One region of the Allobosea sp. PAMC 26642 genome, then DNA from elsewhere that is predicted to be linked to it. Evidence: predicted binding sites of a transcription regulator. Region 1 holds the regulator's gene; each other region holds the start of a gene.
What was found. The regulator LexA, encoded in region 1, represses DNA repair genes until DNA is damaged. The targets are predictions, from matches to a motif close to TGTTCNNNNTGTGTTCNG.

Region 1 (2,270 bases):
GACGGCTCCGGCGTCTTGGTGCGCGGCACCGAGGGCCGGCTCGTGCTGGCCGGCAAGCCCAGCGCCTTCGTCCTGCAGCAATGGCTCACTGCCGATGGCGACGGCCGCCTACCGCAGGACGAAAGCCTGCGACAGGGCGCGGACTGCGACGGCCTCGGTTGCGTCGTCACGACCGCCGCCGGCCGCAAGATCGCCTATGCCCGCGACCGGCTGGCGATCGTCGAGGATTGCCGCCGGGCCGATCTTGTGATCACGCCCATCCCCTGGTCGGCGCCATGCCAGGCCAGGCTGATCGACCGGCTTGCGCTCGGCCGCAATGGCGCGACCGCTCTCGTCAGCTCAGGCGACGGCTGGCGCACCCTGACCGCGGAGCGCAACGACAGCCAGCGTCCCTGGAATCGAAGACCACCGCCAGCAGCAGCCCCTGCACTTACAGACTCGCCTCCGCTACGTCCGGCAACGGACATGGCCGACGCAGCGGACCTCGATCCGCATCAGTAGCGCCGCATCAGGTTGACGAGCCGGCCCTGGATCTTGACCCGGTCGGGACCCAGCACGCGCGTCTCATAGGCGGGATTGGCCGCCTCCAGCGCGATCGAGGACCCGCGCTTGCGCAGCCGCTTCAGCGTCGCTTCCTCGTCGTCGATCAGGGCGACGATGATGTCGCCCGTATTCGCGGTGTCCTGCCTGCGGATGACGACCGTGTCGCCGTCCAGAATTCCGGCCTCGACCATCGAATCGCCGCGCACTTCCAGAGCGTAATGCTCGCCGGCGCCCAGCATGTCGGCCGGCATCGCGACATTGTGGCTGCGGCTCTGGATCGCCGAGATCGGCGTGCCGGCGGCGATCCTGCCCATGACGGGAATCGTAATCGTGCCGCGTGCGTCGTCATCTGCCTGCGCCGTCACCGGCCGGCCCTTGCCGAGCCCGCCCTGAACGATCGAGGGGCTGAAACGGCCGCGTGGGGCCGGTGCCCCACCCACACCGTCGGGCAGCTTGATCACCTCCAAAGCTCGCGCCCGGTTCGGAAGCCGTCTGATGAAGCCCCGTTCCTCCAGCGCTATGATCAGGCGGTGGATACCGGATTTAGACTTGAGATCGAGCGCGTCCTTCATCTCGTCGAAGGAGGGAGGCACGCCGCTTTCGCGCAGGCGTTCCTGGATGAAGCGAAGCAGTTCGAACTGTTTGCGTGTCAGCATGGTCCCCGCCGGCGCCCAACGGCGCAGAATCGAAACAAATCACGAACACCATACAGGTTCGCGTTGTGTTCCGCAAGCAACGGACGGCGAATTGCTGGCATGTCTTACCGATCCGCTCTCCGGCAATCCTCAGCGCAGACGGATAAAGCGGCAGCGCTCGCCCTTATTTGCCGGCTCAGCAAAGACAGGCCTGATCGCCAGCGCGTCGGCGCGGGCGAGAATGCCCAGCATGGATGAATCCTGCTTAGCAAACGGCGTGACCTGCCAGCCGTCGATAGTCAGCGCCAGTTCGGCGCGAAGATAGTCCTCACGCTCATCGTTAGCCGGCATATCAATTTCGAGAATCCCCGGCTCGCTGCGGTCTCTGGCTGGATCAGGTATCCCAAGCAGCGCCTCGATCAGCGGGGTGACGAAAAGATGCCCGCAGACGATCGAGGACACCGGGTTGCCGGGCAGGCCGACGGCCACCATCTGGCCGAGCCGGCCCATCATCATCGGCTTGCCGGGCCGCATCGCGATCTTCCAGAAGCCGAGCGCCATGCCCTGGCGCTTCAGCGCCTCCTGCACGAGATCATGCGCGCCGACGGAGGCTCCGCCCAGCGTGATCACCACATCGGCGCCGGCAGTCTTCGCCTTGCCGATCTTCGCAGCGAGATCGTCATGGTCGTCGCGCGCGATGCCGAGATCGAGCGCCTGGCCACCGGCCTGCTCGACGATCGCCGCGAGCGAAAAACTGTTCGAAGCGACGATCTGGTCGGGCCCAACGGGCTCGCCCGGCAAGACGAGCTCGTCCCCGGTCGCCAGGATAGCCACAAGCGGACGGCGCCGCACCGACAACGACGGATGCCCCATTGCAGCCGCCAGCCCCAGCGAGGCGCTGTCGAGCCGGCGTCCGGCCTTGAGCAGAACCTCGCCTTCGCTGAAATCCAGCCCCGCCGGCCGCACGAAGCGGCCCTTCGCGGCAGCCTCCAGCACCCGGATGACCGGGCCGCCGACACCCCCGGCATTCTCCTGGATCAGGATCGTATCCGCACCATCGGGCATCGGCGCGCCCGTGAAAATCCGTACGGC
Region 2 (2,270 bases), 2.1 Mb from region 1:
TCGAGTGCCGCCAGCTGCGTCGCATACCAGTCGGCATCGAGCCGGCCATAGCGCATCAGGCGCAGATAGAGCGTGGTCGCAAGATCGGCGTGCTGCATCGGCGCGATCTTGCGGTAGTCGGGCAGCCCGCACACCTCCCACAGCCGCTCGACACCCGCCCGCCCCTTCGCCAGTGCCTTCACATCCGGGTCGCGCGCCAGGATCTCTAGCGTCGTCATGTCCTCGGCGATCAGAGCCCGCGTCAGACCCTGCTCGGTCGGCTGCTGGTTAAGGCTGTCGAGCAGCCCTTCGACAGAGCGTTGGTCGAGATCGGTATTGCGCCATTGCAACTGCCTGACCGGCTCGAAGCGATGGTTTTCGATGGCATCGACAAGATCGGCTTCGAAGGGTGGGCAGCGCCCGCTCGTCCCGAAGGTGCCGTCGCGCAGATGCCGGCCGGCCCGCCCGGCGATCTGGCCGAACTCGGCCGGGTTCAGCTTGCGGAAATGATGGCCGTCGAACTTCTTGTCGGCAGCGAAGGCGATATGGTCGACGTCGAGGTTGAGCCCCATCCCGATCGCATCGGTCGCGACGAGGTAATCGACATCGCCGGACTGGTAGATCTCGACCTGCGCATTTCGCGTGCGGGGCGAAAGCGCGCCCAGCACCACCGCGGCCCCGCCTTTCTGCCGGCGGATCAGTTCGGCGATGGCATAGACCTCCTCGACCGAGAAGGCGACGATGGCCGAGCGCGGCGGCAGGCGCGTGATCTTGCGGTCGCCGGCAAACAGCAACTGCGACAGCCGCGGTCGCGTCACGACATGGACGCCGGGCATCAGCTGCTCGATCAGCGGCTTCATCGTGCCGGCGCCGATCAGCATCGTCTCGGCACGGCCGCGCCGGTTCAGCAACCGGTCGGTGAAGACATGGCCGCGGTCGAGATCGGCCGCGAGCTGGATCTCGTCGATCGCAACAAAATCCACCGCGAGGTCGCGTGGCATCGCCTCGACGGTGCAGACCCAGAAGCGCGGCCGCTCCGGCTTGATCTTCTCCTCGCCGGTGACGAGCGCCACCGCATCGACACCGGCCTTCTCGACCACGCGCTGATAGACCTCGCGCGCCAGCAGCCTTAGCGGCAAGCCGATCATGCCGGTGGGATGAGCCACCATCCGCTCGATCGCCAGATGCGTCTTGCCCGTATTGGTGGGGCCGAGAACCGCCGTGACGCCGTTGGCGCGGGCAGAGCGAGGCAGGGAGCGAGATGAAATCAAGACGCGACCAATCGTAACCGCCAGACGCCCGCACAATCAGTCCGCCGCACCGGCGTCCTGCTCTGGCGCAGGGTCGACTCGTGACACTAGGAGATGGAACGAGTCCCGAACGAAGCAAGCCCGAATCGCGGACCTGGCCGGAATCGGGATTCGTTCTCAACCAGATGTCGCAGCGTCAGCCGCGAAGGCCACCACATCTGGAACCGCAGAACTCGCATCGACCAGCCTCTCGCGCGTACGATCAAATGGCCCGTTGCCTCTTCCCGCACTGCACAACCTAAGCCTTTCCTGCGGCGAAACGAGGAAGACATGGCTACGGCCTTAACGAAACGAAACCTTTGCGAACGAAGCAGGCACGGGTCACCGAAAAAGGCCTCGCAAGCCGTATTCTAGCCCGAAATGCTGCCGAAAGCGGCAGAATCGCAGATATCACGTTCCTGATCCGGTGTGCGGCCGATCGGCCCGGATCGCCCGATTGTCTCGTTCCGGGGCAAGCTGGCTGTCGCCCGAGGAAGAAATAGCCTCAACGCCCGCCGAAAAATTCCGCGAGCACATCGGCCGCCTCGTCTGGCGCTTCGACATGGACGAAGTGGCCGGCGCTTTCGCAGAAGCTGATCCTGGCATCGTCGAAATGCTCGGGGACGAAAGCCGACCATTCCGATTTCAGGATCGGGTCGTGCCGTCCCCAGTGGACGCGCGTCGGCTGGTGAATCCGGACCGACGGCGTCGGGTGGCCATCGATCGCCGCCAGCCGGAGCGCATTCTGGCTGCGATACCAATCGAATCCGCCGCGCAGATTGCCGGGCTTCATGAAATTGTCGATCCAGAGTTCGAAGGCCGGTTCGAAGGCATCCTTGCGATGGGACCAATGCTCCAGGAAATGCCTGAAATAGAGCGCGCAGGTCTCACGGCTCGTCCCGACCAGCGCCTCGGCCAGTCCGAGCTGCTGGAAGGACTGGTACCAGACCTCGTTGACATGGCCGTGATGGACCCAAGCCCCGCCGACGCTCGCGGTCGGGC
Region 3 (2,270 bases), 1.0 Mb from region 1:
GCGCGCGTACTCAGCCTGAGCATGCTTGACAGCTCTCTCTCGGAGAAAATCCTTGTACCCTTGGAAGACAGGATAGTCGCTCATCACCATGAGACTGTCGAACTTCTGTTCAAGCTGCCCCATCGTGAGCTGCCGCCCGCGGAGGGCCGCAGATTCAACGAAAAGCAAAAACTGCTCGCACAAGATGTGCAGCCGGTACAGCTCTTCCCCGTCGAGATAGTTCTTACCGATCTTGGCCTCGTCGATGGTCGGCCGGTTACCTTCGAACGCCTGTATGCCCATGTTCGGCTCGGTGTGCTTCGCGCGATCGAGGATGATCTGAGAAGCTGTCTTGCCAGTCACGGCAAAATGGAACTTGTCCTGCAGACGCGCATAGAACGAACGGCAGGCAGGCGATTGCGCGTCATAGTCGCTCGACCCAACTTTGAAGCAATCGCGCACCGACGCGTAAATGTTTTTCTCATCTGCCCGGAGGGCCCGCACATCGGCTGCGAGCTTTGCTAGGTTGTGCGGAGCGTCTTTGAGGCGGCGTTCATTCAGCGCGTAGCCATCGACGATATAGGACCGCAGGGTGGCTGTTGCCCACTGGCGGAACTTTGTGGCTTTCGGCCCGCTGACCCGGTATCCGACGGACAGGATCATATCGAGATTGTAGTGCGTGACGTCGTAACTCTTACCGTCGGCGGCAGTCTGTCGGAAAACCTGACTAACTGACGCTTCCACCAGTTCGCCTTCTGAAAATATGTTCTGGACATGGCCGACGATCGTCGGGCGAGATTTTTCGTACAGATCGGCAATCTGCTGTTGGGTGGCCCAAACCGTTTCCGCAGTCAGATCGATATTGAACTGGATGCTTTGGTCACCAAGGCGGAACTGCACCAGTTCCATCTCCAACTGATAAGCGGCGGCATTTGCCGCAGATGCGGCGTCTTTGACGGGCGTCTTCATGTCAACCTCGCTCGATTCGCGCAATCGTGACGCACCGTCACTATCGCGTCCAGTGCGGCATGGGTGTCCACAACCTCAGATGTGGAAAACCTGAACGAAAAGGGATCAGACCGCTCCGCGACACCGTCGCGTGCGGCCTGAAATTCAACCTCTGGCCGGACCGGGAAGAGAGGCGACCACTCCCTTCCTGCCGCGGCCGGCTTAGTCCCCGTCGTCAACAGCACTTCAAACGCAAATGCTATTTCGTTCCCGTCTTGGTCTTGGCATGGCCACTAAGCGGGTCGGTTAGCGAGGGGCAGCTGGGCGAGGCGCTAGTCTGAGATTCGCCGGTCGCGGCGGTGGCAGAGGCGCCATGATTGTCTCGATAACTGGCGCAGGGGGTGGAACGACTGGTTCGATCGGGACTACGCGTGGTGGCGTCGATGGCGGCAATGGTGGCTGTTGAGGAGTGGGGACCACCGGCGCCGGAGCAGTGACCGGTGTCTTGGTCTCTAGCGCGAGCGACAGCAGATATAAAATCACGCCGGCGATTGCAGCAACAATGATGGCGATGCCCAAGTAGATCCGCCAAGCGGAGAAGGCCCGTGGTGCAAGCTGCGGTTCGTCAATCATTCAAGGCCGCATCTTCTCTTGCGCTCGGCCGATCACAGCCGGCTCGTCAGTTAGGGCACAGCGGCGCTCGGCCTTTTCATCGCGGGTGGCGGCGAAAGGCGCCGTGATCATTTGACCAGCGGGTATAGGCCGATGGCAATGCCGGCAATTCCCAGGAACAGCGACCAGATCGCAATCCACGCTGGGATGTGAACAGCCGGATCCGCGTTCCCCAGGTACCAACGGAGTTTGCCCAGCAGCCCTGCGCGCTCAATTATCAACTCGATCTTCTGCCCTTTGGAAACGCCGAGTTCGGCTCTCACATCGTAATCCATCAGGATCAAGTTTTGATCGAGCTCATGCCCGAGCACTGAAGCGAGAACAGACTTGCCGGATGCCGCGGTCAGAACAACGATGCCATGACGGCTGCTGCCGGAGCGCTTCTTATAATGCACCCTGACGCGCCTGCGTCCGATGTCACCCTCTTGAGCCTGGCCCACTTCAAAGTTTGTCGGACCGCTCATTCAACTTTCCTCACGCGCAACGCATGCCCTCGCCATCTTTAGTTTAGGTGCGTATCGGTGGGCGCCTGCCGGAAGCAGGCTATGCCTTCACGCTCTAGCGTCGTGAAAAACTCAGCGTAGGCCGCTTGGTCCGTCTCAAACAGGTCGTTCCAAACCGTCGAGCCTCCGTCGTCGTCAACCACCTCCAACGACCAGCTTTCATCGCCA

Region 2: AXW83_RS17560 (helicase-related protein) is a predicted target of LexA. The motif match lies at 1,457-1,474, and genes of this name have one in related genera.
Region 3: rhuM (RhuM family protein) is a predicted target of LexA. The motif match lies at 1,193-1,210, and genes of this name have one in related genera.

Annotation. Positions count from the first base shown of each region.
Region 1 covers NZ_CP014301.1:1,529,951-1,532,220, forward strand. The annotation lists gene AXW83_RS07155 (ComEC/Rec2 family competence protein) at 1-501, shown strand, start outside; gene lexA (transcriptional repressor LexA) at 495-1,199, opposite strand; gene AXW83_RS07165 (molybdopterin molybdotransferase MoeA) at 1,329-2,270, opposite strand, start outside.
Region 2 covers NZ_CP014301.1:3,652,690-3,654,959, forward strand. The annotation lists gene AXW83_RS17560 (helicase-related protein) at 1-1,247, opposite strand, end outside; gene AXW83_RS17565 (alpha/beta fold hydrolase) at 1,774-2,270, opposite strand, start outside.
Region 3 covers NZ_CP014301.1:2,526,017-2,528,286, forward strand. The annotation lists gene rhuM (RhuM family protein) at 1-948, opposite strand, end outside; gene AXW83_RS12185 (hypothetical protein) at 1,668-2,063, opposite strand; gene AXW83_RS12190 (hypothetical protein) at 2,102-2,270, opposite strand, start outside.